2 linked regions of the Halococcoides cellulosivorans genome follow. The protein of the gene in region 1 binds, or shares a complex with, the protein of each later gene. Links are inferred from orthologs where the notes say so. Each region holds a gene or a part of one and is shown on either strand. Other genes may lie near its edges. The genes, in order: HARCEL1_RS00650 and rnhB.

Region 1 (12,829 bases):
CCGTTTCGAGTTTGATTTGCGCCTGGAGCTGTTCGAGTTTGTCTTTGGTGTCGGTCCCGATTTTCACCGACGTCGCCATACTCCTGGGTAGTGGATGCGACGCCGTATATGTTTCTACGAGGGGCAGGTCAGGACTCCCAAAAGGCGCGTTGTCGATCTTCGATTTCGGACAGCACCATCGAGAGAACGTCCCGCCAATCTCCGGGATGGGACGCGTCAGTCCCGGGCGTCGGGGCCGCTGGCCCCTCATGAACGTGATCTCTGACATTGTGGTCGGACGGATGTCGGTCCCACCGGTGATCGAAACTCTCCGACTCGTAACCTTCGTGGTAGTGGATCGAGAAGTCTCCGTTTTCGTACCAGACCACGTCGAGACGGGCGGATTCGACGTGATCGGGGTACCATCGATCGTCGTAAACACACACCAGTCGATCGGGCGCAACGTCTGGCTGGGCCTCGATGCGAGTGAATCGGTCGTCGCTCGCAAACCGGTCTCGGATGACATCCAGTCGGTCGAAATCGACCGGGGCACCGACCGCGTCGGAGTCGTCTTCGCTCATGCGGGCGAGGGCTGGTCCGCCGCGTCGTCGGCCCCCGACGCGAGGGCTCGTTCGAGCAGCGCCACCCGACGGCGGGCCGTTCGCCACGCGGAGACGCGCTCCCAGACGTCCTCGACGGTTCGGTCGGTCGATTCGGCCACCGCCGTTATCGAGACGGCGTCCGGTGACCTGGCATCGAATTCGCTACGGAACGTCTCGATACGGTCCGATTCGGTCTGGAGCAACTCGACGAGTCGCTCCCTCGGGTACTCCTCCCGGAGGCGCTGGACCCGCCGCCAGTTCAGATACGCCTGGTTCCGTTCGTAGGTGGCCGGCGATTCCGTAACCCGAGTTGCGATGCCCATGCGCTCGAACCAGTCGAGATACTCGCGTGCCGCGTCGACGCCGTGGCCCGCGCGGCCGGCAACCTCGCTCGCCGTCGCCGGACTGTCGAGTGCGAGGACCGCCTCGTAGAAGTCGTCACGCGTCCGATCGCCGCGGACGACCTCGTCCAGTGGGACCAGCGCACCGAAATCGGGTGGATCGGCGCGCTCCTCGGCGCTCGCCCGCTGCTCTGGATCGTCCATGGGGTTCGTACGGGCCGAAACGGAATAAATCTGTTTGGGACGGGATACTCCGTTTCGTGGTCGGGAGTCCTTACGCGACCTTCTGTTCGCCGTCCCACTCCGCGCTGTTGTCCTGTGGCTCGTAGTCCAGCGCCTCGCGGGCCCGCTCGATCGAGTAGTACTTGCGATCGTTGTCGCTGATGCCGTAAACGATTTCGAACTCGTAGTCGGCTTCGAGCGTGCGCTGGTGGAGGTGCGCACAGTCGGGATAGGAGAGCCACATCGCCTGCCCGCGCTCGTAGTCGATCGGCGGGTGGCCACGCGTGAGGTTGCCGATCCGGACGTTACAGACCGACAGATCGTACTCGTCGTGGTAGTATCGGCCGATGACCTCGCCAGTGGCCTTCGAGATCCCGTAGTGGTTGCCCGGGCGGGGGAACTCCGTGCCGTCGAGCAGGAAGTCGTCGTCGGGACGGTACATCTCGGGGGTGCGATCGGGCGTCTCGAACGCGCCGACGGCGTGGTTCGAGGAGGCGTAGACGAACCGATCGACGCCGGCGGCGACCGCCGCTTCGTACATCTTCTGGGTGCCGTCGATGTTGTTGGTCAGCACACTCTCCCAGGACGCCTCGGGCCGGGGATCGCCCGCGAGGTGGATGATCGCCTCGACGCCCGCGACGGCCTCCCGAACGGTCGACTCGTCGGTGACGTCACCGACGATGAACTCGTGATCGGGCTCCTCGGTCGGCGGGCTGTGAAGGAGGAGTTTCCACTCGTAGTCGTCGGCCAGCCCTTCGAGGATGGCCTCGGCGACCCGGCCACCGGCACCCGTGAGCAAGACCGGCTCGTCCATTCGGGTGGACATCCGCGAGCGGTCAGTAAGTATGATGTGGTTCGGACCGAACCTTCTCGGGCCCGGCCCACCGATCGGCGGTATGGACGACGCCGATCCCGAAGACGGCGACAGAGTCAGTGACAGGGGCCCGACTGCCGCCGAGAGTGCGTGTTTCGAGGCGGGCATCAAGCTGGGTGCGCTCTACCACCAGTTCGCGGGCACGCCGATCAGCCCCGCGAGCGCCGACGACCTGGCTCGCGCCATCGAGAGCGCGATCGCGAATCAGCCGTTCTGTGAGGGTGTCACCATCGACATCGACGACGAAGCGGTCGCGCGGGCCACGACCGAGTGGGGCTATACGGAGTTCACCGGCGACTTTGCGACCGTCGAGGTCGAGATCGTGACCGACGAGACCCGCGTGATCGCCCGGATGGCCGACGAGGACGGCTATCCACGGATGCGCGTCGAACGGGTCGAGCCAGTGTAGCGTCGGGCGAGCGGGGCCCGGCCGGCGAGTCGGTCGCCGTTTCCACGGGCATTTTGGGGCCCCCGGTGTGAGCATCAGTATGAGCTATGCAGCGATCGACGGCCTCTCGGCGGCGATCGACCTGGCGAGCGACCGGCTTCGACCGGTCGAGCGCAGCGAGTGGACGGGCCTGATCGCACTGCTGGTCCTCGTCGGCCAGGGCGGCGGGCTGATCCTCACCGCGGGGGCACTCGCGCCGATCGCCGTCGGCGAACTCCTGGGACTGCAGCCAGCGGGCGCGTACGTCGCCATCGCCGTCGCGATCGGCGGCGCGATCGGGCTGATCCTGGCGTCGTCGATCGCCGAGTTCGCGTTCATCGAAGCGCTCCGGAGCGATCGGGTCGCGATCCGGGCGGACGCAAGGCGCTATCTCCGCCACGGCCTCTGGCTGTTCGGGTTCCGGGTCGTCCTCGGAACGATCGTCTCCGTCGTCGTGATGGCCCCGTACCTGCTCGTACTCTCCGGAATGGCGGCCGGCGTCGAGGCGAGCGGCGCGCTGTTCGTGCTCGTCTGGCCGCTCGTGATGGCCGTGTCGATCCCGGCCGCGCTCGTCCAGGGGTTCACCCGGGAGTTCGTCGTCCCGATCATGATCGTCGAGGACTGCGGCCCGATCACCGGGTGGCGACGACTTATCGGCTCGATTCGAGCGTCGCTCGAGGAGTACGGCATCTACGCGGTCGTCATGCTCGCGCTCACACAGCTCGCGAACATGGTCCGCTCGACGGTGCTCTGGCTGACGGCGGGCGTGCTCGCCGTCCCGCTGATCGGTGGCTGGATCGTTCTCGGCCACGCGTCGGCGGTACTTGTCGCGCTGGGCGTCGGCTACGCGGGCCTGGCGCTGATCGCGCTCGCCGTGATCGTCGCGACCGTCGAAGTGCCCATCGAGACGGCACTGCGGTACTACCCGATGAGCGTGCTCGGCGGGGTCAGCCCCGACCTCGACCCGCTCGCAAATCGGTAACACAGCCATCGCACAGCAAGATTTCACTTCCGCTCTCCGGCTATCTTTTAAGCGATCGGCCCCGCGACTTTGACACATGAGTCAGGCGACACTGGGCGACGACGATTTGTTCGGCGAGGCCGCCACCGAGATGCGCACCGACGTCGAGGACAGCCTCGAACTCGCTCGCGCGGCGCTGCCAGAGGCCGACGCGATCTGGGATGTCGAGGCCGACAACGCGCTGGGCGTGCTCAACGGGCTTCGGTCCGCACTGGACGTCGGCGAGGCCACAGATCACCTCTACGACGCCAAGAAGTGGTACACCATGGGCGAGCGCGCCGACGCGTTCGAGGACGGCGACGACCTCGCCGCGGAGATCGAACGCGTCGAGGAGTTGATCGACTCGGTCGAGACCGCCCACGAGCAGGCCGGCGAGTTGGCGAGTACGCTCCCGCAGATCCGCGGCGAACTCGACGACGCGGACGACGAGTGAGCGGCCCGCAGTTGCCACTGGGCGGTTACGGCGGACCGCCGATGCGGACAGTCTCGTCCGAGGCGACGATCAGGCGGCGCCCGACGACCGCCATCCAGTCTCCGAACAGACGCGTCCGCCCGGCGTGCACCGCCGTAATCGATCGGTTTGCGATACCGACCGCGACGAATTCGCCGCGTTCGAGGCCGACGTAGATCCGCCCATCCGCGAGCACTGGACGCGTCGTGGGAACGCTCAGGAGGTCACAGAACCATTCCAGATCCCCACTCTCGGCGTCGAGGGCGTAGAAGCGTGGATATTCGGCTCTGCCGGACCCCTCCTCCCGACCAGTCACGTAGATCTGGCCGTCGCCCACCGCGGGTAGCTGATCGAATCCAACGCGGCCCGCTGCAGTGACGCGTTCGTCGCCGCCGACGGCCACCTCGTCGATCGACCCCTGTTTTGGCGTGGCCACCCATCGCGTCTCCCCCGTCGCGGGATCGAGACACATCAGCGACCCCAGGGTCGCGGGCAGGGCGTACAGCCCCGATCCAGCCACGACGTTGCGATGGAACGTCTGCGGGCCGGACCCGTCCTGCAGGTCGAACTGCCGCACCCACTGTCGGTCACCGTCGTGATCGACCGCGACGATCGAGTCGCCCGCCGTGGTCACGACGTGGTTGTCAGTGACGGCCGGTGGCCCGTGCGGGGCGATTCCCCGATCGATGGCGTCGACACCCTGAGTTCGCCAGCGAACGGTCCCGTCACGGGCGATGGCCGTCAGCGCACCGTCTGACTGTCCGACGACGATGCCGTCCCGGTATCGCTGGAGAGCCGTCGACCACCGCTGATCGTGCGTCCACAGTCGCGCACCAGAGCGGTCGAACGCGACGATCGCGGGGCCCTCCAGGAAATCGCCAGGGATCGTCGAGTAGATCCGATCGTCGGTGGTCGTCAGGTGGACCGTCGTCGAGAACGCCGACGGGTGGGCCAGGATTCGTTCGTCCGGATCGAGGTCCATCTGCGATCGCCAGAGAACCGTCCCGTCGTCGATATCGAAGGCGACAGTTTCGTGCCCGAGATGTGGCCCGACTCTCGCGACGTAGCCTGTCCCGTCGTCGACGGCGACGGTGGAGATGCCGACGACGGTATCTTCGACTGGCGTCGGCCAGTCCGTCGCTGTGAATGTACACTCGGTCTCGAAATCCCCGTATGGCCCCAGAGCGCCTGGATTGGCGGCAGTATTTCCGGGCCCGAACCGCGGGGCTGGCCACGACTGGCCCCCCGTCAGTTCAGGAGTCGTCTCGCGAGTCGTGGACCGCGTCGTCTCGGTCGGTGGCTCTGTCGTAATGTTCACGTCGACCGGCGTCACGGTCTCGCCTGTCTCCGAACGACTGCAGCCGCCCACTGCCCCCACAGCGCCCGCCGCCAGCGTGGCGAGATAGTCGCGTCGAGACAGAACCATACCGGCGCTCGGGGTGGTGACGCCTTGAATACCGGCGGTCGACTGTGACCTCACCGATGGGCGGGCGCGTCGAGCGATCGATCCAGCACCCGATCGACCAGCGAGTCCAGCGCGTCGACGGCGCTCTCGACGACCTCATCTCCCCGTTCGGCGGTCGCCCCGCGCGGGTCGCCGATCGTCCCGTTGTCCGTGAACTCGGCGAAGTCGTAGGCGAGATTCGTCCCGACGTGATACTCACCGAACGAGTCGCCAGCGCCCGCCGCGGCGTCGTCGTATCGATCGGGGTGGACGGACTCGGGCCGTTCGTCGGCGACGATCGAGGTCTCGACCGGGCCGGCGTGGCCCAAATCCGCGGCGTCGATCGCGTCGAAGTAGGTGTACGCGACGGCGTACGCGCGTTCGGCCCGGGAAATCTCGGCACAGACCTCCCGGAGCGCGTCGCTGTTGCCGCCGTGGCCGTTGACGACGACGATCCGTCGCCAGTCGTGGGCGAGACAGCTCTCGATCGTCTCCCGGACGTATCGTCGGAAGGTCTCGGGGCTGACCCAGAGCGTCCCCGTGAACTGGCGGTGCTCTGCAGAGACACCCACGGGAATCGTCGGCGCGACGATGGCGTCCTCGCGGTCGGCGGCGGCCTCGCGAGCGATCCGTTCGGCGGCGATCGAATCCGTCCCCGTCGGGGCGTGCGGGCCGTGCTGTTCGGTACTCCCCACCGGGAGGAAGACGACCTCGACGTCAGCGGCGTCGAGGTCCGTCCAGGTCGAGGCGGCGATGTCCATGCCGAGAGAAACACCGGCCAGCCCTTGAAGAATGCGGGGCGATGGAGAGATTACCACTGGGGAGCCCCGCCCGGATCGGAACGCACTTGAGCGTTCAACGTGCTACTCCCTCCCAATGACAGCCGGGACGCGCGCACGCCTGACACGCATCGGGAACGACGATCGGTACATTGTCGTTCCCGTCGATCACGGGCTCACGATGGGGCCGGTCGACGGGCTCCGAGACGTGGAATCGACGGTCGACGCGATCACCGACGGTGGGGCGACAGCAGTCCTCTCACACCGGGGCATCGCGGATCGCGTCCACGCGAATCTGGGGGATGCGGGCTACATCGTCCACACCAACGGCGCGACGACGATCGGCCCGGACGAAGACGACAAGCGCCGGACGGCGAGCGTCGACGACGCCGTCCGGGCCGGGGCCGACGCCGTCTCTTTTCACATCAACGTCGGCAGTCAGTACGAATCCCAACAGTTGACGGATCTCGCGGAGATCACCAGCGAGGCCGAGCGCCTGGGCATGCCCGTGCTCGCGATGGCGTACGCCCGCGGCGAGGGCATCGACGGCTCGGATCCCGACGCCCTCGCGCACGCGGTCCGGATCGCCGAGGAGGTGGGGTGTGACGTCATCAAGACGGCGTATTCGGGGGACGCCGAGAGTTTCGAGACGGTCGTCGCGGCGACGACCAAGCCAGTCCTGATCGCGGGCGGAGCGAAAGGGACCGACGAGAAGACCATCGAGATGGTGCGTGGCGCGATGGACGCCGGCGCGGCGGGCGTCTCGATGGGGCGGTCGATCTTTCAGCACGCGGATCCCGAAGCGATCACGCAAGCCGTCGCCGCAGTCGTCTTCGACGATCACGGCGTCGAGGCCGCCCTCGACGCCGCGGACCTCTAATTGCCGGAGATGCGGCCGACGGTCGCGGCGGCGACCCGACCGAGCACCGATCGGTCGTCGGCCGCCGGTCGGTCGTCGGTCTCGGGCGCGGTGGCCTCAGGCACGGAGGTCTCGGGCGCGGCAGTCGGCCCCTCGGCGGCCTGGGGACCGGGCGTCTCGATCTCGACCATCCGACGCGCGATCACCCGATACGCCTGGGCAGCGGGGCCTGCGGGATCGGTCTGGAGCACCGGACGGCCCGCCTCCTGGGCCGCCGGGACCGCGCCGTCCCGTGGGACCGTCCCGAGCAGATCGACACCGAGCGCGTCGGCGACCTGATCGCCGTCGGGTGCGGCCCGCGTCGCGTCCGTGACGACCACTCCCGCGACGGGTGTCCGAACACGGCCCGCCAGATCGATCGTCGCGACGGCGTTGTCGACCGACCCGACCCGCGGGCGCGTGACGACGACCGCCTCGTCGGCGGCCGCGACGGGGAGCAGCGTCGCGTCGCTCAGGCCCGCGCCGGTGTCCACGACGATGTCGTCGTACCCTCGCCCGCGGAGGGCAGCGATCAGCGCCGGTAGATCGCGTGCGTCGACCGCGGCGAAGTCTTCGAGACTCGACCCGCAGGGCAACATCTCGACACCGAGCGGGCCCTCGAAGATGGCGTCGGCGGGGCCGACCGCGCCCGCGAGCACGTCGTGGATCGAGGCGTGCGTACCGTCCTCGAAGGCCGTGTCCAGAAAGTCCGCGACGTTCGCCATCGCGAGGTCCGCATCGACCAGCAACACCGACCGGCCCGCCGCGGCCAGCACCGACGCGACCGAGATGCTGGTGGTCGTCTTCCCGATGCCACCTTTCGCCCCGGTGACCGCATAGACTGTCGTTTCGGACATATGTTCCAGGTCACCGACGACCGGTATCAATCGTTCCCCCCGAGTATCAGGGCTGATGAGCCGCGTCTGACGGGCGTTCGACGCGTGTCACTCCTCGCGGAGGCCCAGGTCGTCGAGCACGCGACCGTCCTCGCCGGCCGCGATCAACTCCCGATAGCGTCGGAATTCGGCGGCCGAGACCTGGACGGTGTGAGTCTCACCGGGCCGCTGAACGTCGAGTGCGATCGCCCCGCCCGGCCGATTCCGGACGCGATAGGTCGCGAGCGTCCAGAGCACCGCGAGGAAGGCGAGCGTGCTCCCGAGGAAATAGACCACGAGCGTCGGGAACGCCCACTGGCCGCCGACGCCCCACCCGCCGGGATAGGTGCCCCAGAACAGCGCGACCCCTCCCAGACAGCCGCCAGCGCCGAGCGCGACGCCGATCCGTTCGGCGCGGTCGCTCGGGAGGACGGCGACGAGACCCGCGAACACGACCGGCAGGCCGAACCCGCCGCCGACGCCGGCGATCAGGCGGGCCTGCGTCTCAGATCCGAAGACGAACGATCCCACCGGCGTCACCACCGCGAGCACCGCCACGGCGATGGCGACCGTGCCGATCAGACACGCCGCCGCGCCGAGGGCGATCCGGCCTGGATCGCGGTCGAGACGCGCGCTCGAATAGGCGGCGTCGAGACTGGGCATGTCTGAGGCAGGGAGCGCAGCGCGGAAAACGCTTCGTCAGACGCCCGTCGGACGGCCGGTCCGCGACCGACAGTCAGGTGCTGACGCGGATCGAGCGGGGATCGAATCAGTTGGACTGGACGCGCGGGGCCAGCATGAACGTGACCGCGCCCTGGCCGTCCGCGATGTCGAAATGCATCTTCACGGGGAACTCCTCACCGAGTTCCATCTCGACTTCGGCGTCGGCGGGGATCGCCTTGTTCATGTCTTTGAGATAGTCGAGCGAGAACAGCGAGTGCGCGTCGCCGGCCTCCAGATCGATCAGATCGTCGCTGTGGAGTTCGAAGTGGACGTCGTCGGTGTCGCCCTCGGCGTCGACGTAGAACAGGTCGGCGGCGTCGTCGACCCCCAGCGCGATGTGGTCGCTGACCATATCCGAGGCCGTCACCGACCGATCGACGTCGCGGCCTTCGAGCGTGATCCGGGCGGGCAGGTCGAGATCGGGCATGTCGGGTTCCTGGCGGATCGAGTCGGGGTCGATCAGCGCGAGGGTGTACTCCAGGCCGTCGATCGAGATCTCGAGTTTGCGAGTCTCCTCGTCGAGTTCGAGGTGGATCAACTGGTCGGCGGCGGCCATCCCCGCGATGTCTTCGAGTCGCGAGAGATTGACCCCGATGAGTTCGCCGTCGGCCTCGTAGGACTCGAACGCGGCGGCGTCGAGTGTGAGATCGACCATGCCGACGTTGGCGGGGTCGACGGCCCGGACCTGGAGGCCGTCCTCGTCGAGATGGAGTTTGCACTCCTCGACGAGGACGCTGACCGAATCGAGGGCGTCCTGAAGCGTATCCGCGCTGACGATCGCGTCGAACATCGTTGTCGGGGGTTCGACCGGGGCAGGTATAAACACTTCACGTTGCGGTGGGCGTTGGGGCCAACAGCGGACACTGGGCCCGACCGTGTCGCAGTCGATCGCCTGGGGGCGTCCGTCTCCGTCGAGGCGACCGATCGGTTCGATCCACCACCCCAGCGGACGGAATAATTTTGTCCCCTGACCCGATAGATCGCGCATGTCTCAGGCCACAGCGTCGGACGGATCGGTTCGAGCGATCCTCTCGCGGACAGGCCGTCTGGTCGGTGAGAACCCGCTGACGCTGGGCCTCGGCGTCGTCGGCGCGGTTGCACTCTTCGTCCCCTACGTCGGCCCGTTCCTGACCGTGCTCGTGGGTGGCGTCCTCGTCGAGGTTTTCGCCCGCGACCTGGGTATTACGTCACGGGACCGGTCAGTGCTCGTGCGGGCGATCAGTCTCCTGCTCGGCAGCGCCGTCGTCGCCGTCATCGTCGCCCTCGGCACCCTGTTGGTGATCGTCCCCGGGATCTACGTCGCCCTCGGGAGCGCACTCACCTGGCCAGCCATCGTCGTCGATTCGAAAGGGCCCCTCGACGCCCGGTCAGAGAGCGCATCGCGGATGCGAGGGAAGAGGATTCGAGTCCTCGCCGTCTTCGGCGGTCTCAGTCTCCTCGTCGTCCCGGCCGCGCTGGTCCACATCGCCGTGACGCTGCCGTCGGCAGCGGTCGCTGCCCTCTTCGTGTTCGTCTGTGGCGTCGTGTACAGTAGTGGGACCGCGGCCGTCGTCGTGATGTACGTCAGCTTCGCGCCAGGAAAGGCGAGGAGTGGTGGGCGCGGGGCGGCGGACGAGTCAGACATCGGCGAGGGGCGGCTGTTGGGATTGCTGTGGCATCATTAATGGGGTGTTAGAGATGCGACCTGTGGAGATAGGCCCGCACAGACACGATGTCGAGCAGACGAACGCAGACGGGTTCTGAAGCGGAAGCGGCGACCGCATCGTCGGTGACCAGCCCCGGCGCAGTCGGCCGCTGTCCGGTCGCACCAGAGGGGAGGACCCCCTCCCGCGGTACTAGACCCCATGCGGCGCGGAACGTACTTTATTCCAGAAGAAAAAGAGACAGTATGTCCCAGACGAGTGTCGGGAACGGCGACGTCCGATCGATCCTCTCACGGAGCGCGACGCTGGTCGGTGAGACCCCGTTGACGCTCGGCCTCGGTCTGCTCGGCGGGTTCGCTGTGTTCGTTCCGATCGTCTGGCCAGTGCTCGTGGTGCTCGCCTTTGCCGGTCTCATAGAGGTGTTCGCCCGCGAGTTGGGCCACCAGACTCGGGAGCGATCGCTCGTCGTTCGACTCGTGCTCGCGGTGCTCGGTGCGGCCCTCCTCGTGGTGTTCATCGCGTTCGGCGGCCTCTTTGTCGTGCTCCCGGGCGTCTACGTCGCGATCGTGACCGCACTCACGATTCCCGCGATCGTGATCGATTCCCACGGCCCACTCGGCGCGGTCCTCGAAAGCGTCGCGCTGGCCCGTGGGAACGCGATCCGGATCGTCGCGATCCTCGGGGCGGTGAGTCTCCTCGCCGCGCCCGGACTGATCGTGCCGGCGGTGGTGACCGTGCCAGGCCCGACCGCCGACGTCCTGCTGGGCTTTTTCGGCGGTGTGGCACTCACTGGCTGGGCGGCGGCCACGGCGACGATGTATCTCACCTTCACGCCGACGAACGTCGGATCGAGTAGTTCGGGGCTGCCCGGTGGAGAGTCCACGGACGGAGCGGCCACACTCAAAGACGTTGGGGCCGGGACGGGAAGCACGGACGAGTGATCGACGACAGTCCCCACCACCGCTCTCCGACGCCCCTTTCAGGATCGACCGCCTCGCTGGTGTATGACCGAGTTTTCGCACCCCCAGGTGCCACCCGTCGCTGGCCACTCGCCCGAGGTGGCCCAGCCATGAGCGGGAAAGACGACTACTACAACCGCGCGAAACAGCAGGGATATCGCGCGCGCTCCGCCTACAAACTCCAGCAACTCGACGAGACCGCCGACCTGCTCGGCCTGGGCCGGACGGTCGTCGACCTCGGCGCGGCGCCCGGCGGGTGGCTCCAGGTCGCCGCCGAGCGCGTCGGTGAGGACGGCCGCGTCGTCGGCGTCGACCGCCAGTCGATCGACGACCTCGACGATCCCGAGGCCCCGGTCGAGACGATCCGTGGCGATCTGACCGACGCAGCGACGATCGATCGCGTCGTCGACGCCGTGGGCGAGGCGAACGTCGTGGTCTCCGATATGGCTCCCGACATGAGCGGCGAGTACGACCTCGATCACGCCCGGTCGGTCCACCTCGTCCGCCAGGCGTTCGCGGTCGCGAGCGAGATTCTCGCGCCGGGCGGGGATTTCGTCGCGAAGGTCTTCGACGGGCGAGATCTGGAGGAGCTAATCAGCGACATCGAAGGCGACTTCGAGTACGTTCGTGAGGTCCGCCCCGACGCGTCCCGCGATAGTTCCTCGGAGCTGTATCTCGTCGCCAAAGGCCATCTGACCGCGCCCGTCCGCGAGGGCGACGAACTGACGGTCACCATCGACGACGTTGGGAGCGACGGCGACGGCGTGGCGAAAGTCGAGGACTTTACCCTGTTCGTTCCGGGCACCGCAGTCGGAGACACCGTCGACGTCGAGGTAACCGATCTCAAAGCGCGCTTCGGGTTCGCAGAGCCGGTCGAGTGAGGGGGTTTCGCGACTGCTCGATCGCGGTCACTCCGGCGGGTCGATCGCGGTCGCGACCGCGGGCGCGGCGCTGACCCGACTCACCGACCGATCGATCGTATCCGTACCGACGATCCGGTCGGTGCCCGCGCGTTCGAGGCGTTCGCGCGCGCTCCCCGCGAGCACGGGGTGGACGCAGGTGACGAACACGCGGCGCGCGCCCCGATCGGCCAGGGCGGCGATCGCCTCGGACATGGTCGATCCGGTCGCGACGATGTCGTCGACGAGGACGACGTCACGCCCCGCGACGTCTGCATCGCTGGGTTCGACGGTGACCGCGCCGGTCTCGCGATTGCGTGTCTTCTCGAAGTAATCGGTCGCGCCGCCGTCGATCGCGTTCTGGAGGCCGTCGGCCAGCGCGGTCGCGCCCTCGTCCGGTGCGATGACGAGCGGATCCGCCAGATCGTCGGGCAGGCCCGCCGCGAGACGATCCGACGCGTCGACGACCGCGACTGGCACGTCGAAGTACTCAACGACGCTTTTCTCGTGAGGGTTGACCAGCACGACCCGATCGGTGCCCGTCGCGATCGCCCGGGCCATCGCGCGTGCGGAGACGGGTTCACCCGAGCGGAAGGCATCGTCCTGGCGGGCGTAGCCCATATAGGGCAGGACTGTCGTGACCGAGTCAGCGCCAGCCTCGCGGACGGCGTCCTGGAGTTGGAGACACTCGA
Region 2 (16,033 bases), 330 kb from region 1 along the record:
CTACGAGCGCCCGCCCGAGCGGAACCCGATCGACGAGTCCGCGACGCGGGCGCCTGTCACCGACTACGCGGCGGGCAAGATCGCCGCCGAGGACGCGATCATGGACGCCCACGGCGACGCGTTCGCGGCGACGGTGATCCGCCCCTGGTCGACCTACGGCGAGGGCGGGCCCGTCCTCCACACGTTCGGCACCGACCCGTACTACGTCGGGCGGATCCGGCGGGGCGATCCGATCGTCGTCCACGGCGACGGCACCAGCCTCTGGGGCCCCTGCCATCGCGACGACGTCGCGCGGGCGTACGTCGGCGCGGTCGGCAATCGGATCGCCTACGGCGAGACGTATCACGTCACGAGCGCGGAGACGATCACCTGGAACCAGTACCACCAGCGCGTCGCGACGGCACTCGACGCGCCCGATCCAGACCTGGTCCACGTACCGACGGACGTGCTTCGAGAGGTCGCGCCCGATCGGACCGAGATGCTCCGCGATCACTTCCAGTACAGCACCGTTTTCGACGATTCGAAGGCGCGACGCGACCTGGGCTTTCGGTACACCATCGGCTTCGAAGAGGGCGTCCGCCGGACGGTCGCGGCGCTGGACGACGACGGGGCGGTGCCCGACGCGCCGACCGAGGAGGACGGCTTCGAGGACCGACTCCTCACCGCCTGGCGGTCGGCGACCGACGACGTCGTCGCCGCGATGAACGAATGAGTGGGGCCCGCGACGCCCCGCCCGACGACTGGCCCGATCCGCTCGAAGCCGCGTCGGTCGACGACCAGACGATGGAAACCCTCAGAGAGACCGCCGCGGTCCGGGGCCGACTGCTCGCCTGGCAGCGCCCGCGACTCATCCGCGCGGCCGAGTGGCTCGGAGCGCGATCGCGGGACGGGCCGGCGGTCGGTGGCGTCACCGACCGGACGATTGCGGGGCGGGACGGCGCGATTGCGGTCCGGAGCTATCGGCCGCCCGCTGGGGCTCCGATAGCGCTGGCCGGGTCCAGCGAGCGCGGCGCGGACGATGGTGGCGAGGCCGACGACCCCGCGGACGGCGACCGGACGAACGCGTCCGCGGCGGACGACCCGCCCGGCACCGTCGTGTTCTTTCACGGCGGCGGGTTCGTCCTCGGATCGATCACGACCTACGATCGGCTCTGCCGCCAGGTGTGCCGCGCGACGGGGTGGACGGTCCACTCGGTGGGCTACCGGCGTGCACCCGAGAACCCGTTCCCCGCGGCCGTCGAGGACGCCATCGACGCGACCCAGTGGGCCGCCGATCGGGCCGAGGGGCCGCTGGTGGTCGCGGGCGACAGCGCCGGCGGCAATCTCGCCGCCGTCGTGGCGTACTGGGCGGCCACCGCCAACGGGCCCGACATCGACCGTCAGGTCCTGCTCTACCCGGGCGTCGATCACGCCACCGACCACCCCTCGCGTCGCGATCACACCGGCTTGATGTTGACCGAGGCGGCCCTGGAGTGGTTCGGTGAGGCCTACTACGGCAGCGACATCGTCCTCCAGAACCCCTACGCCGACCCGATGGCCGCGTGCGATCTCTCTGGGGTCGCACCCGCAACCGTCCTCACCGCGGGGTTCGATCCGTTGCGTGACGGCGGCCTGGCGTACGGCGATCGCCTGCGCGCCGACGGCGTGGACCTCTCGCGACTGCACGAACCCGATCAGATCCACGGCTTTCTCACCCTGCCCGATATCGATCGGACCGCCCCCGTCCTCGACCGACTCGCAAGCGAGATTCGGGCGACCCGCGAGGCCTGAACGGCGCTTCGCCGGCCAACGAGGCGTTCGAGTGCGCAATCGAGTATCAGCCCTGAAAATCCAGGGCGATCGTATAACTGGGTGGATAGTCTTGAATTACAGACGATGGACCTTCCCTCGCCCGTCCCCGACTTCGTCAGGGAGCGCTACGTGGCGCGACTGGGCGTGGCACTCGCTTTCGCCGTCGTCGTCGTTGTCGCCTTTGGTGCGGTCATCAGCGTCCAGGCGTCCGGACAACTCTCGGCCGACGTCGAGGATCGCCTCGGCGCGCAAGCCACGACCGAGGCCGACCAGTTCGACGCCTGGCTCGACGCCGTCAGCCGATCGACGCGAGCGACGAGTCGCCACCCCGTGGTCGCCGGATCGGATCCCGACGCGATGCAGGCCACCCTCCAGGAATCACTCGATAGCGACGCCTACCCCCGTGACGTCGTCGCCGTCCACGTCCTCGACACCGCCGAGTCGGAGTTCGTGACCTCGACGGCCGATTCGATGGTCGGCGTCGACCCCACCGCCCAGGGCGCTCCGTTCGTCGAGCCAGCGCAGTCGCTGGACGACGACGCGGTCTTCGTCTCCCGGCCGTTCGAGGTGCCGATCGTCGACCACCCGATCGTCGCGGTCGTGAGCCCCGTCCCCGACCGCGAGGATCGCGCCGTCGTCTACATGACCGACCTTCGCCGGCAAGCCGAGCGGATCGCCGGCGGCGAAGCGGGGCGCACGACGATCGTCGACGATCAGGGCCGATACGCCGTCCACCCCGACGCAGCGACGATCGGAACGGCCGCCGAGAGCGTCCCGACAGCGACCGACGACGTGCGGGTCGACCGCCAGGGCGACGACATCGTCGCGACGACACGGCTCTCGACGGTCGACTGGACCGTCCAGGTGAGCGAAGATCGCGACTCGGCGTACGCGCTGGCCGACCAGATCAACGCCGACCTGCTTGGACTGATCTTGCTCGCCGTGATCAATCTCGCACTCATCGGCGTGACGATCGGGTCGAACACCGCGATCGCTGTCGGTCGCCTGCGCGATCGCGCCGAGGCGATGGCGGGGGGCGATCTCGACGTGTCGGTGCCCACGACGCGATCCGACGAGATCGGTGGGCTCGCGCAGTCCCTCGCGACGATGCGTGACTCGCTCAAATCGACGATCGCGGAGGCCGAACAGGCCCGCGAAGACGCCGAAAGCGCGCGCGAAGAGGCCGAGACCGCCCGGAAGGACGCCGAACGGGAGCGCGAGGAGTCTGAAAGCCGGACCGAACGGCTCGAAGCGACCGCCACCGCCTACGGCGAGACCCTGGAAGCGATTGCCGACGGCGATCTCACCCGGCGCGTGGATCCCGACGAGGAGAGCGATGCAATGTACACGGTCGGCGTGGCGCTCAACGACGCGCTCGACGAACTCGCGGCGACGATCGCGGACCTCGAATCGTTCGCGCGCGAGGTCGAACGCTCCAGCGATATCGTCCAGGAGAACGCCGGCGACGTCGAATCCGCAAGCGAACGGGTCTCGACGTCGGTCGGGGAGATCTTCGACGGCGCGCGCGAACAGAGCGAGCGCCTGCAGGACGCCGCCGGCGAGATGGAGAACCTCTCGGCCACCTCCGAAGAGGTCGCCGCCTCGGCCCAGGAAGTCGCTGAGGTCTCGCAATCGGCGGCCGAGGCGGGCGAGCGCGGCCAGGCCGCCGCCGAGACCGCGATCGATGAGATGAACGAGATCGAATCGGAGACCGAGGGGACGCGTCAGGAGATCCGCCGGCTGGACGACGAACTCGGTGAGATCACCGACATCGTGAACCTGATCACCGACATCGTCGAGCAGACCAATATGCTCGCGCTGAACGCCTCGATCGAGGCCGCTCGCGCGGGCGAGGCCGGCGACGGGTTCGCCGTCGTCGCCAGCGAGGTCAAATCGCTTGCCGAGGAGACCAAAGCGGCGGCGACCGACATCGAGGACCGCATCGATTCGGTCCAGTCACAGGCCGACGAGACCGTATCGACCATGGAATCCACCAGCGAGCGCATCACGGAAGGCGTCGGGACGGTCACCGAGACCGTCGAGTCGCTCGAACGCATCGTCGAACAGACCGAAGAGGCCGATCGAGGCATCCAGGAGATCGACGACGCGACCGCCGAGCAGGCGACGACCGCCCAGGAGGTGCTCGCGACCATCGACGATCTCTCGGCGATCAGCCAACAGACCGCCGAAGAGGCCGATTCCGTCGCGAGTGCCGCCGACCAGCAGACCGACGCGATCAGTGAGGTGTCCGCGTCGGCCCGCGAGCTGGGTGATCGCGCCGAGGACCTGGCGCGCATGCTCGACCGCTTCGAGACGGGTGATGCCTGATGGCGGCGATCACGTGGTGGTTCGTGCTCGGGACGATCGGCATGGTGGTCGGCACCGCCGCCCTCGCGATCGGTGTCTCGACCCTGGAGCGCGACCGGCGGACCCAGATGCTCCACATCGCGGGCGTGCCGGCGATCGCCGCCGTCGCGTACGCGCTGATGGCCCTCGACGTCGGCGGGATTCAGACGCTGTCGAGCGACCTGATCTACGTGCCCCGGTATTTCGACTGGCTGTTGACGACGCCACTGCACGTCGCGTACATCGGCCTGATCGCGGGCCTCGATCGCCGCGAGCGGTGGGGCCTGGCCGGCCTCCAGGGCGCAGTGATCGTGCTGGGCTTTCTGGGTGGCGTGCTCGCTGGCCTCCCGAAGATCGCCTTCTTCGGCGCTGGCTCGATCGTCTACGTCGTGTTGATCTATCGGCTCCGGACGACCGGGCGGGCGAGTGCCGAGAAGCGCGGTGTCGAGACCGCGGGGCTGTACCGCAAGCTGTTGAACTTCGTGATCGTCCTCTGGGCGGTCTATCCGGTGATCTGGATCCTCGCGCCGACGGGCATCGGGGCGATGGACACCGAGACGGCGTCGCTCGTGATCACGTACATCGACGTCGTCGCGAAAGTCGGGTTCGGCGCGATCGCGATCGAAGGCCAGCGCGTGCTCACCCAGGTCGCCAGCGCCGAGCAGGCCGGCACCGACCAGGTGGGCGCGTAGGCTGCCGCAACCCCACCATTCAGATAGGTGGGCCGAGACCCCGACCTGTGAAACGGATCGTCTCGCTCGCGCCGTCAGCGACCGACACGGTGTGTGCACTGGGAGGGGGCGACCAGTTGGTCGGGGTGACCGCCCACGGTGACCACTCCGCTCGGACCGTCGGCGGGTGGCTCGACCCCGATCTGGAGGTCGTCGCCGTGCTCGACCCCGACGTGATTGTGGCGAGCGATCCGCTCCAGGACGACGTCGTCGCGACGCTGCGCGAGCGGGGCCACCGCGTCGAACACGTCTGCCCGCGCACGCTCGGGGCGGCGATCGACAGCCTCGCGGCGATCGGTGCCGCGATCGGTCGGCCCCGCGCGGGCCGGGCGCTGGCGGCGTCCGCACGCGAACACGTCGACCGCGTGCGCGCGGCGATCCCCGCCGACGCCGACCGCCCGGTGGTCTACTGCGAGGAGTGGCCCGACCCGCCGATGGCGGCGGGCAACTGGGTGCCCGACGTCGTCCGGGCGGCGGGCGGGCAGTCCCCGTTCGTCGAGGCGGGCGAACGCTCCCGGGCAGTCGCGGTCGATCGGGTGCGGGAGGTCGACCCCGATCACGTCGTCGTCCACCACTGCGGGAGTGCCGACGGCGGCCGGGAGCGCTACGACCGGCGGGGCTGGGACCTCGACGCGACCGTCCACGCCGTCGACGACACGCTCTTGAATCGGCCGGGCCCCAGCCTGATGGCCGGCGTCACGGCCCTCGCAAAACGGCTTCACCCCGAGACGGCGATCCCGGCGTGGACGCCTTCGGCCGACCAGGCCCCCACCTCCTGATCGAGGCGCGGCGGGATCGACGGCGCAGACGACCCGCAACCGACTTGAACGCGCTGGGCGAACAGCGGCGTCATGCCCGATCTGACCGACGAACGCTACGACAAGCACCGCGAGGCCGGGTCGATTCTCGCAGACGTGCGTGCCGAGGCCGTCGAGATGGTCGATGTGGGCGCGAGCCACCTCGAACTCGTCGAGACCGTCGAGGACCGCATCCGCGAACTCGGCGGTGAGCCCGCCTTCCCCGTCAACATCAGCGTCGACGAGGAGGCCGCCCACGGCACGCCCGGCATCGACGACGCGGCGACGTTCGGAGAGGAGTTGATCAACCTCGACGTCGGCGTCCACGTCGACGGCTGGATCGCTGACTCGGCAATCACGGTCGACCTCTCGGGCAACCCCGACCACGTCGAGGCGGTCGACGACGCCCTCGATCGCGCGCTCGAACTGGTCGAACCCGGCGTCGAGGCCGGCGAGATCGGCGCCGCCGTCGAGGAGACCATCGAGGGGTACGACCTCAACCCAGTCGTGAACCTCACCGGTCACGGCCTGGGTGAGTACGAACAACACACCGACCCGACGATTCCAAATCGTGCGGTCGGCCAGAGTGCGACGCTGGAAGCGGGCGACGTCGTCGCGATCGAGCCGTTCGCGACCGACGGGTCGGGGAAAGTCTCGGAAGGGTCGCGCACCGAGATCTACGCGCTCGACCGCGAGCAATCGGTCCGGGATCGCCGCGCTCGACAGGCGCTCGAAGAGATCACCGAGCGGTTCCGCACGCTCCCCTTCGCGACGCGCTGGCTGGAGTCCTCGCGCCCCGAGATGTCGCTCAAGCGCCTCGAACGCCAGGACGTGATCCACGGCTACCCCGTGCTCTCCGAAGACGAAGGCTACCTCGTGAGTCAGAAAGAACACACCGTCATCGTCACCGAGGACGGTTGTGAAGTTACGACGCGCGCGTAAGCGGCGCTTTCTGGCCGCTTCGCACCCGAGGAGTCCGTCGAAACGGTCCGCGCGCCAGATCGCCCCGGCGCGATCGAATCGACCCCGGCGATCGATCGGCGGTCGACGTCGCCGTGCCACCCTCCGTCGTTCGTGGGCCCCCACCCACCGGTCAGTCCATCTCAGGCGTCGTTCGAGTGCCGTTCAGGCATCGTTCATTCTGGTCTTCGTTTGCGTGCCACAGCGCTCACACTGGGTCACTCGGTAGGGCTCCCGAGAGAACGCGGCGTTCGACGATTCGTCATTTTCAGTAACGATTTCCACGCTAACGACGTGAGAGGTGCGGTCGGCACACGAGGGGCAATGCTCCGTGAGGGACGTGCCACGACGATCGGAGGTGGCCATACGAGTCTTAATTCCGGGTCATGGGTAATAAAATGCACCCCCGACCCGCTTTCGTTCCGGCAATTTTGCCGAATTCGACGCCGAGAGAGGCTGAAACAGTCGAAAATGGAAATCAATTTTGATAATTTCGAGAAGTCGCGGAGGGCAAACGTCTTTGCGAGTCGCGCCGGACGCCCGGTATGGACCAGTTGTTCGCCCCGTGGCGCATCGAGTGGGTCGAGCGCGACGATCGGAATCCGGACGTCGACTGTGTGTTCTGTGAGTATCCGGATCGGGACGACGCCCGCGAGCATCTCGTGGTGGCACGCAGCGACCACGCGGTCGTCATGTTGAACAACTACCCGTACAACCCGGGGCACGTGATGGTGATCCCGCGCCAGCACACCGGCCGATTCGAGGGCCTCGACCGGTCGGTGCTCGTCGATCACGCCCAGCTGAAACAGGAGACGATCGCCGCGCTGGACGAGGGGATGGACCCCGACGGCTGTAACGTCGGGATGAATCTCGGGGGCGACGCCGCCGGCGGGTCGATCGACGACCACGTTCACACCCACATCGTCCCGCGCTGGCAGGGCGATTCGAACTTCATGGCGGTGATCGGAGACACGAGTGTCATCGTCGAGGCGCTCTCGGAGACCTACGAGCGCCTCCACGACGCGTTCGCCCAGCGGCCCGGCGCGACGGTCCCGGGCCCGGACGCCGCCGTCGAGATCGATCTCTCTGATCGATGAGTCGCCGGAGTGCGGTCCGCCGGGCGGGCCTGGTCTTGCTCGTGGTGAATCTGGCGCTCCTCGCACTCAAGGCGGGCGCGTTCGCCTGGACCGACAGCCTCGCGGTCGGCTCCGAGGCCGCCAACAGCCTCGCCGACGCCGCCTACAGCGTCGTCACCGTCGCCGGCCTCTATTTGACGACCCAGCCGCCCGATTTCGAGCATCCACACGGTCACGAGCGCATCGAGCCGTTCGTCTCGCTGTTGATCGCCGCCGGGGCGTTCGTCGCCGCCGGCGTGACCGCGTTCGGGGCGATCCGGACCGTCCAGGCGGGCACCGCGGGCATCCAGCACGGCCCCGTCGCGATGGTCGTCCTCCTGATCTCGATCGGCGCGAAGTTCGGGTTCGGGCGGTGGTGTCGCCAGGTCGCCGACGACACCAACTCGCCCGCGCTGGTCGCGACCGCCAAAGACGCGCGCATCGACGTGCTCACCGCGACGGCAGCGCTCGCGGGCGTGATCGGCACGAGTCTCGGCGCGCCCGTCCTCGACCCGCTCGCCGCGCTATTGGTCGCGGTCGGCATCGCCTACACCGGCGTCGACATCGTCTCGGACAACGTCGATTACGTCGTCGGCGCGGCCCCGCCCGAGGAGTTGCGCCAGGCGATCGTCGACCGCGCGATCGCCCACCCCGACGTCCACGGCGCACACGACGTCGTCGCCCACTACGTCGGCCCCGAGGTCGACGTGAGCCTCCACGTCGAGATCGAAGGCGAGCACACGCTCGCGGAGGCCCACCACATCGAGACGAGGGTCGTCCGCGCGATCGAAGCGCTCCCCGAGGTCGACGAGGCGTTCGTCCACGTCGACCCACAGAATCTCGACGAGTGGAAGCCCGACCCCGAGGTCGAACGGTTGATCAAGGGTGGCGACGGCGACCCACCGAGCGACGGCGACGCCTGAGCCGACACGGCCGGTCGCGCCGTTCGACCGGGCCTTTTAAGCCACGGCGTGCCGATTCCGTGGCCGATGAGCGCACGGGTCGGGGTGGACGAGGCGGGCAAGGGGCCAGTGCTGGGGTCGATGTTCGCCGCCGCCGTGCGTGGCACGCCCGACGGAATGCCCGCGGGCGTCGACGACTCGAAAGCGCTCGATCACCAGCGCCGCCTCGAACTCGCGCCGGCGATCCGCGAGCGGGCGAGTCGGGTCGCCGTCGTCGAGGTGCCCGTCGCGAAAATCGACGGGGACACCGACATGAACACACTCACTGTCGACGCCCACGCCGACGCCGTCGCGAGCGTCGCGTCGGCGGACGATCGGGTCGTCCACGACGCCGCCGACACGAACGCCGTCCGGTTCGAACGCCGCGTGGCCGATCGCCTGGCGACCGACTGTGAGGTGCGCGCCCACCACGGGGCCGACGCCGACGATCCGCTGGTCGCCGCGGCGAGTATCCTCGCGAAGGTCCGCCGCGAGGCCCACGTCGAGCGATTGCACGAGGAGTACGGCGACTGCGGGAGTGGCTACCCCTCGGACCCGACGACGCGCGCCTTTCTCGAATCGTACGTCGAGACCAACGAGGAACTGCCCGCGTGTGCGCGAGCGTCCTGGCAGACCAGCCGAGACGTCCTCGCGGCGATCGAACAGGTCGACCTCGGGCAGTTTTAGAACGGCCGGGAGGACAGCGGAGCGATCGGAACGGGCTGGTGGTCGATCCGAACGGCCCGATCGCGCTACTCGTCGCCCACGAACACCGTTTCGAGTCGCGCGCCACAGTCGGGACAGCACAGCGTTTGCCAGCGGTCACGATCCAGATCACCCATCGTCTCGGTCCGAATCGCGTCCGCGCGATCGACGGTCGTCCCGCAGTTCTCGCAGTCGAGCACACGTAGCGTTCGGCACGCAGCGAAAAGAAGCCGCCGGGTCGGTCACTCCGTCTCGCGATCGAGGACGAGATGGCGGAGGATGTCACCGTACGCCGGGCGCGTGACGATCACGCCGATGAGGACACCCGCGATGGTGACGATCGCAAAGCCACGGAGGTCTCCGAGTTCGAGGATGGCGAGCGGACTCATCGCGACGATCGTCGTCGCGGCGGCGGCCCCGATCACCCAGAACGCCTTCCAGAGGCGATTCTTGAACACCCGCCCCGTCGCGATCTCCCCCTCGCGCTGGAGGATCTCGTCAGCGATGATGATCAGGTCGTCCGCCCCCGTCCCGACGACGGCGATCAGCCCCGCGATGTGTGAGAGGTCTAATGAGAGTCCGATCCCCGCCGCGAACGCCAGGAGGAGATACACCTCTGCGGCGGCGGTCGCGACCATCGGGCCGGCCACCCGCGTGCGGTTGTATCGCAGGAAGACGACGCCCGCGACCGCGAGCAACGCGACCAGTCCGGTCAGCAGGCCGAACGCCTTGAACCGCGCCCCGAGACTCGGTTCGATCGTGAACGTCTGGCCGCCCTGGACGTCGAGGTCGGTCGGGAGCGCGCCGGCCCGGAGGTTGACGCTCAACTGCTGGGCGGTCGTCCGGTTGTCCCCGGTCATGATGATGAATCGGGGGTCGTCCGTCCAGGTCCGATCGGCGAACTGGACGGCCAGGTCGCCGTTCATCCCCGCGGCGTACACCACCTCGCCGTCCGAGACGGTCAGCAGACACCGGCTGCCCGGCGATTCGGACCCCTCGTCGAACGAACACGATCGCTGCTCGGTGAATCCGGTCTCGCGCATCGCGTCGGCAAATGCGTCGGCGGCCCCGTCTGCGACCGTGATCGGCACGCCCCACGCCCCGTTCTCTTGCTGGCTGGGTGGTCCGACACGGCGGATGTCGTTGACGCTCGTCCCGCGGCGCAACACCGTGCGGTTCTCGTGGCCGGCGTACTCGCCACCGTCGAAGGTCGGGTAATGCGCGACCAGGGTGACCCGACCCCGCGACTCGATGAGGTCGAGCGTCTCCGAGAGGCCCGCGCCGGGCACCTCGACCATGACGAATCGATCACCGGTCGCGGGGTTGGTCACCGTCGTCACGCGCCCACCGGAGACCCCACCCTGAGAGATCTTCGTTTCGAGGACCTGGACGGCCTGATCGTACGTCTGTTCGGTGACACCCTCGCTGATGGCGTCGTCCGGAACGTCGTAGCCCTCTTCGGACAGGGCCGCCCGGACGGCCTCGCGATCGACCTCTTCGACGTAGAGTTCGACCGCGTCACCCTCGGGGTGGCCGGGGCGGAGGCGGACGTTCACGTCGAGTGGGTCCAGCCCCGTCCGATCAGCGATCGACGTCGCGATCGCTTCGGTCTCGTTGCGGTCGGTGACGTTGATCCCCGAGACGGTGTACCCGACCAGTGGCGCACGGATGCGCGTCCCGCCGTCCAGATCGAGGCCGTATTTGAGGTTGGTCGGATCGCCCGACGCCGCCGTGACGTTGCCCGATCCACCGGCCGATCCCGCGCCCGGACCGAACAGGACGAGCGTGCCGACGAGCAAGGCAGCGACCAGCAGGATGATCCGCCACTCCTCGCGGACGAGTTCGGGAATGGTCCGGTTCATCGGGCCACCCCTTTGTGCGTGTACCAGCGCAGCAGGCTCAGATTCAGCATGTAGGTGTTCATCAGGTCGACCGACAGGCCGACCACGAGGACGAGGCCGATCTGGGGGAGCAGCGGGATCGCGAACAGCCAGGCCGTCACGGCCATCACCGCCATCGCCGCCAGCGAGGTGAGCGTCATCGTCACACCGGTCTGCATCGCACGATACGTGCTCTCGTAGAAGCCACCGCGCCGCCGGAGGATGTGGTTGTTGAGGAGGATGTCGGAGTCGACGCTGTACCCGATCAACATCAAGAGCGCGGCGACCGTCCCCAGGGAGAGGTCGACACCGAGGAGGTTCATCACCGCGATGGGGATGACCATATCGGAGAACGCGGAGATCACGACCGCCAGCGACGGGACGAACGTCCGGAACAGGGCGAACACGAGCACGCTCATGCCCACGAACGCAGCGATCACACCCAACAGCGCCGTGAACTGACTCGACCCGCCGAAACTGGCCGATCGACTCTGCAAGGAGAGGATCTCGTAGCCCGCGTCGTCCAGGCGATCCCGTAAATCGCCGGTCTCTTCGAGTTTGCTCGTGACGATGTACTCCCGACCGTCGCCCGTCGACTGGACGCCACGGACGGTCGCGTCGCCGCCGACCGTTTCAGCGACCGCGCCGGCAGTCACGTCACCCGACGTCGCGAGGTGCGCCTCGGTCCCGCCCGTGAAGACGATCCCGAGGTTCGCTGGCGCCCCCGTCAGTACCCACCAACCGGCGATCACCAGCAGTGCCGCCGCGAGCACGGCGAGCGGCACCGCAGCGAGTTGCCGGTTCGAATACCGGGTATAATCGATCTCCGGTATTTCGAACTGGAACATGGCCATTCGTGTGGAAGCGCGCCGAATAAGCCTTCCTAATGCCGTCTCTCGGCGCGCCGTCGAGCGCCGATGACCGTCGACTCACGACACCCGATCCGGTTCAGGCAGGCCCGCCGTATCGCACGGCGATCACGCCCGGCGCGTGACGGACGGCGACCCGCTCGACGCCCAGTCGGATCGCGCGGTCGCGGGTCGCGTCGTCGCCGGTCACGTCCCCGACCGCCGCGTCGGTGTCGCTTTCGGGCACGCAGATGACGTGCAGTTCGCCGTCGTCGACGTCGAGGCGGGCAATCTCACCGACCGACAGGGCATCGGCCGCCGCCTGGGCCCGTTCGCTCGGCGGCCGATCGCTGGCCGCGACGGCGACCGTCCAGCGGCGCTCGATCCGGTCGATCGACCAGGTCGCCTCGATGCCGTCCGCCGGCGAGAGCGTCGCCGCGAGCGCGTCGCCCGCGGCCAGATCCGGCGGGTCGACGACCGGATGGACCTGCCCCGACTGGACGTCTCGAAGCTGTGCCGTCGCGTCGTCGACGTGTGTCACGACGAATCGCCCTGCGGTCATACCCGGTGAGAGACCGGCCACGGGCCTGGGCGTTTCGGGTCGGATCGAGCGGTCGTGGGCGACCCCGCAGTTCGGCCGTCGATCGAGACCCGGGATCGACAGCCGTTTTCCGGATCGAGTCTTACCGCAGGCATGAGCGACGATCCGAGCCGTCCACGGGCAACCCTCGCCGCCGTCGGAGTCGGCCTGCTCGGGTTTCTCGGTGGGGCCGTCGGGGTCAGCCTCGTGAGCGAACTCGTGACCGCGACGGTCGGGCCCGTGGGGGCGCTGTACGAACAGTGGGTGTTCGTCACCGGGTTCGGCGTCGGCGCAACCGCGACCGTCGGGCTCTCTCTGTGGGCCAGCGATCGTGGCCTGGCGTTCGTCGATCTGGGCTGGCCGACGCGGCGTGATCTCGCGACGATCGGCGTCGGCCTGGTCGCGATCTTCGGCCTCTATGGAGTCGTGACCGCCGTCCGGTCCGTCCTCGGCCTGGAGGCCTCGGTGAGTCGCGTGCAGATGGCCCTCGAAGCGACCCCCGACCCGGTCGCGGTCGTCGGCCTCGCCGCGCTCTCGGTGCTGGTCGTCGGGCCGGTCGAGGAGCTCCTCTTTCGAAATATCGTCCAGAAGCGACTCCGTGAGGCGTTCAGCGCGCCGCGAGCGATCGGCCTCGCGAGCCTGTTTTTCGCGGGCCTCCACGTCGGCCAGTACGGCGCCGGGAGTGCGCTCGCGACGGCCGTCTCGCTGGCGACCGTGTTCGCGCTGGCCGTGATCCTCGGGGCCATCTACGAGTCCTCGGAGGCGTTGATCGTCCCCGCGGCGGTCCACGGCCTGTTCAACGCGATCCAGATCCTGGGCGCCTGGGTGCTGCTCGCGTAACGTCCGACGATCGTCTGACGGGTGTTTATGCCGTCGTGGGCCCGACGTTATGCTATGCCGACGCGGTTCACTATCGTCTGTGAGGACGAGCGCGCGGAGACGATCGCGACGCTGGCCCGCCGGCACGACCTGACCGAAGAGGGCGTCCTCAGACAGTTGCTCGATCTCGGCCTGGAGGCCGTCGAGAACGCCGCCGAGAGTCAGTCAGCGATCGAGCGGTAGGCAGTCCTCGCGACGAGCGAGTCGCCCAGAATCGCGTCACCCCGGATTTTTGCGTTCGAGATCGGTGCCACAGATCGGGCAGCGCTCGTGGTGGTCGTCGAACTCGCGGCCACAGCCCTGGCACTGGTAGATCCACTCGCGCGCCTCGTCGATGTCGTCGCGGGCGACGCTCTCGATCCCGAGTCCCAGCGCGGTGGCGACGTTCTGGATCGCGTAGTCGTCGGTGACGACGACCGCGTCGAGTTCGAGGGCGGCGGCGAGCACGCGCCGGTCAGTTTCGGAGAGCGCGTCGCGATCGCCGGTCTCGCGGGCGACGCGGTGGATCCGATCGAGCGTGTCGCTGTCGGGCACGTGGACGCGCATGCCCGCGCCTTCGAGTGCTTCGTACCGGTACCGACTCGAATCGGTGCACTCGTCACGGACCGCGGGAATCGACGCCTTCGGGTCGCCCGGATCGACGCCCTCGATGAACGCCGAGGCGTCGAGGAGGTACATCTATCGCTCGATGATCATGTGGTCGCTGACCGACTGGACGAGGCCGATCGGCACCCGGAAGTGGCCCTCCTCGTCGCGAGCCATCCCCAGATCGCCGGTCTCGGGGGCGGGATCGATGAGGAGATCGTGGAGTTCGCCGCTCTCCAGATCCATCGTGATGTTGTACAGCGTCCCGAGTTCGACGCCGTCGCTACCCATGACCGTCTTGCCGGACAGGTTCTCCGCGAGGATGTCGGGCATGCTTGCGGGGTCGTGGGCCTGGGGTATAAACGCCACGGGCAGACGGGGGGTCCAGCGACGGGGCCCCGGACACCACCCACGCCCAGACGACGGACTTACGGGGCTGGGGCGGAACCGATCGGCTACCACTCGGGTGATTCAATGGCCGACTCTACTCCAGCCGACGGGACGGACCTTCGAACGCCGATCGTGGCCGTCCTCGGGCACGTCGATCACGGCAAGACCACACTGCTCGATCACGTCCGCGGGTCGGCGGTGACCGCCGACGAGGCCGGCGCGATCACCCAGCACATCGGGGCGACCCACGTGCCCCTCGACGTCATCTCAGAGATGGCGGGTGGGCTCGTCGATCCGACGGACTTCGATCTGCCGGGCCTCCTCTTCATCGACACGCCGGGCCATCACTCCTTTTCGACGCTGCGCTCGCGCGGGGGCGCGCTAGCCGACATCGCCATTCTCGTCGTCGACGTCACCGACGGGTTCCAGCCACAGACCGAGGAGGCGATCGACATCCTCGCGCGCACGGAGACCCCCTTCGTCGTCGCCGCGAACAAAGTCGACGCCGTCGGTGGGTGGCGCTCCGAGCCCAACGCGCCGATCCAGGGTCGTCTGGACGCCCAGACCGATCGCGTGCGCTCGGACGTCGAGGAAGGGCTGTACGAGATCATCGGTGACCTCTCCGACGCTGGGTTCACCGCCGACTTCTACTGGCGCGTCTCGGATTTCAAAGCCAACGTCGGGGTCGTGCCCTGCAGCGCGGAGACCGGCGAGGGCATGCCCGACCTGTTGGCCGTGCTCATGGGCCTCTCACAGCGATATCTTCGGGAGGCGATGGCCGTCGATACGACGGGCCCCGCCGCGGGGACCGTGCTGGAAGTGACCGACCAGCAGGGCTTTGGCACGACACTCGACGCCGTGATCTACGACGGCCGGATCGACGCGGGCGATCGGATCGTCGTCGGGGCCGCGAACGCCCCGATCGTCACCGAGGTGCGCGCGCTGTTGAAGCCCCGCCCGCTCGCGGAGATCAGAAGCGACGACGCCTTCGAGACGGTCGATCGCGTCGTCGCCGCCGACGGCGTGAAGATCGCCGCGCCGGAGCTGGACGACGCGATGGCGGGCGCGCCGATCCGCGTCGTCGGCGATCGCTCCGTCGAGGCGGTGACCGCCGAGGTGCGCGAAGAACTCCAGAGCGTCGCCGTCGAGACGGCCGATCACGGCGTCGTCATCAAAGCCGACACGCTGGGCTCGCTCGAAGCGCTCGCGGGCAGTCTCGAAGAAGCGGAGATTCCGATCGTCCACGCCGAAGTCGGCGACGTCGCGCCGCGTGACGTCCACGTCGCCGACACCGCCGACGAGGCCGAGCATCGCTCGATCCTGGCCTTCGGGGTCGACGTCCTCGACGATTCGCGCCAGATGGCCGCCGATCGCAACATCGATCTGTTCGAACACGACGTGATCTACCGGCTGATCGAAGAGTACGAGGAGTACGTCGAGAGCATTCAGGAGGCCCAGCAAGAACAGATCATGGAGAACATCACG

What was found.
Region 2: the proteins of HARCEL1_RS00650 (region 1) and rnhB are in contact, whole or in part, in a crystal structure (PDB 3P83), measured with the Archaeoglobus fulgidus proteins. The link is inferred for Halococcoides cellulosivorans from one-to-one orthologs. Residues at the interface, in WP_010877842.1 of Archaeoglobus fulgidus: Val39, Ala42, Asn43, Val44, Ala45, Met46, Leu125, Asp168, Ser194, Asn218, Tyr219, Pro220, Ile237, Leu238, Ala239, Pro240, Arg241, Ile242, Glu243, Ser244; in WP_010878125.1 of Archaeoglobus fulgidus: Ala74, Ile178, Ala179, Ile183, Arg190, Ser195, Asn196, Leu197, Arg198, Gln199, Lys200, Thr201, Leu202, Asp203, Phe205.

The regions. Positions count from the first base shown.
Region 1 is NZ_CP028858.1:125,665-138,493, reverse strand. The notes cover bases 7,555-10,543. They hold HARCEL1_RS00650 (DNA polymerase sliding clamp), read right to left. Parts: upstream 9,427-10,543; coding sequence 8,683-9,426; downstream 7,555-8,682. Other genes in these bases: HARCEL1_RS00640 (hypothetical protein), read left to right, coding at 10,525-10,543; HARCEL1_RS00645 (hypothetical protein), read left to right, coding at 9,623-10,300; HARCEL1_RS00655 (DUF7139 domain-containing protein), read right to left, coding at 7,983-8,576; HARCEL1_RS00660 (MinD/ParA family ATP-binding protein), read right to left, coding at 7,555-7,895. Also shown: HARCEL1_RS00710 (hypothetical protein), read right to left, coding at 1-79; HARCEL1_RS00705 (hypothetical protein), read right to left, coding at 129-560; HARCEL1_RS00700 (DUF7342 family protein), read right to left, coding at 557-1,126; NAD-dependent glucose-6-phosphate dehydrogenase Azf, read right to left, coding at 1,197-1,958; HARCEL1_RS00690 (dihydroneopterin aldolase family protein), read left to right, coding at 2,041-2,427; HARCEL1_RS00685 (DUF7544 domain-containing protein), read left to right, coding at 2,507-3,427; HARCEL1_RS00680 (DUF5790 family protein), read left to right, coding at 3,504-3,899; HARCEL1_RS00675 (outer membrane protein assembly factor BamB family protein), read right to left, coding at 3,925-5,343; HARCEL1_RS00670 (creatininase family protein), read right to left, coding at 5,394-6,122; HARCEL1_RS00665 (2-amino-3,7-dideoxy-D-threo-hept-6-ulosonate synthase), read left to right, coding at 6,238-7,020; more of HARCEL1_RS00660, read right to left, coding at 7,017-7,554; more of HARCEL1_RS00640, read left to right, coding at 10,544-11,220; HARCEL1_RS00635 (23S rRNA (uridine(2552)-2'-O)-methyltransferase), read left to right, coding at 11,349-12,119; prs (ribose-phosphate diphosphokinase), read right to left, coding at 12,147-12,829.
Region 2 is NZ_CP028858.1:455,267-471,299, reverse strand. The notes cover bases 7,796-10,548. They hold rnhB (ribonuclease HII), read left to right. Parts: upstream 7,796-8,729; coding sequence 8,730-9,368; downstream 9,369-10,548. Other genes in these bases: HARCEL1_RS02205 (preprotein translocase subunit SecD), read right to left, coding at 9,629-10,548; HARCEL1_RS13600 (hypothetical protein), read right to left, coding at 9,434-9,586; HARCEL1_RS02215 (cation diffusion facilitator family transporter), read left to right, coding at 7,796-8,663. Outside these bases: HARCEL1_RS02250 (NAD-dependent epimerase/dehydratase family protein), read left to right, coding at 1-712; HARCEL1_RS02245 (alpha/beta hydrolase), read left to right, coding at 709-1,770; HARCEL1_RS02240 (methyl-accepting chemotaxis protein), read left to right, coding at 1,876-4,119; HARCEL1_RS13705 (bacteriorhodopsin), read left to right, coding at 4,119-4,829; HARCEL1_RS13700 (helical backbone metal receptor), read left to right, coding at 4,877-5,647; map (type II methionyl aminopeptidase), read left to right, coding at 5,720-6,607; HARCEL1_RS13930 (DUF7835 family putative zinc beta-ribbon protein), read right to left, coding at 6,791-6,991; HARCEL1_RS02220 (HIT family protein), read left to right, coding at 7,171-7,722; more of HARCEL1_RS02215, read left to right, coding at 7,719-7,795; more of HARCEL1_RS02205, read right to left, coding at 10,549-11,248; protein translocase subunit SecF, read right to left, coding at 11,245-12,114; HARCEL1_RS02195 (DUF5812 family protein), read right to left, coding at 12,215-12,676; HARCEL1_RS02190 (CPBP family intramembrane glutamic endopeptidase), read left to right, coding at 12,809-13,534; HARCEL1_RS02185 (CopG family transcriptional regulator), read left to right, coding at 13,589-13,756; HARCEL1_RS02180 (NOB1 family endonuclease), read right to left, coding at 13,793-14,251; HARCEL1_RS02175 (PRC-barrel domain-containing protein), read right to left, coding at 14,252-14,491; infB (translation initiation factor IF-2), read left to right, coding at 14,633-16,033. UniProt on the Methanocaldococcus jannaschii protein: Endonuclease that specifically degrades the RNA of RNA-DNA hybrids.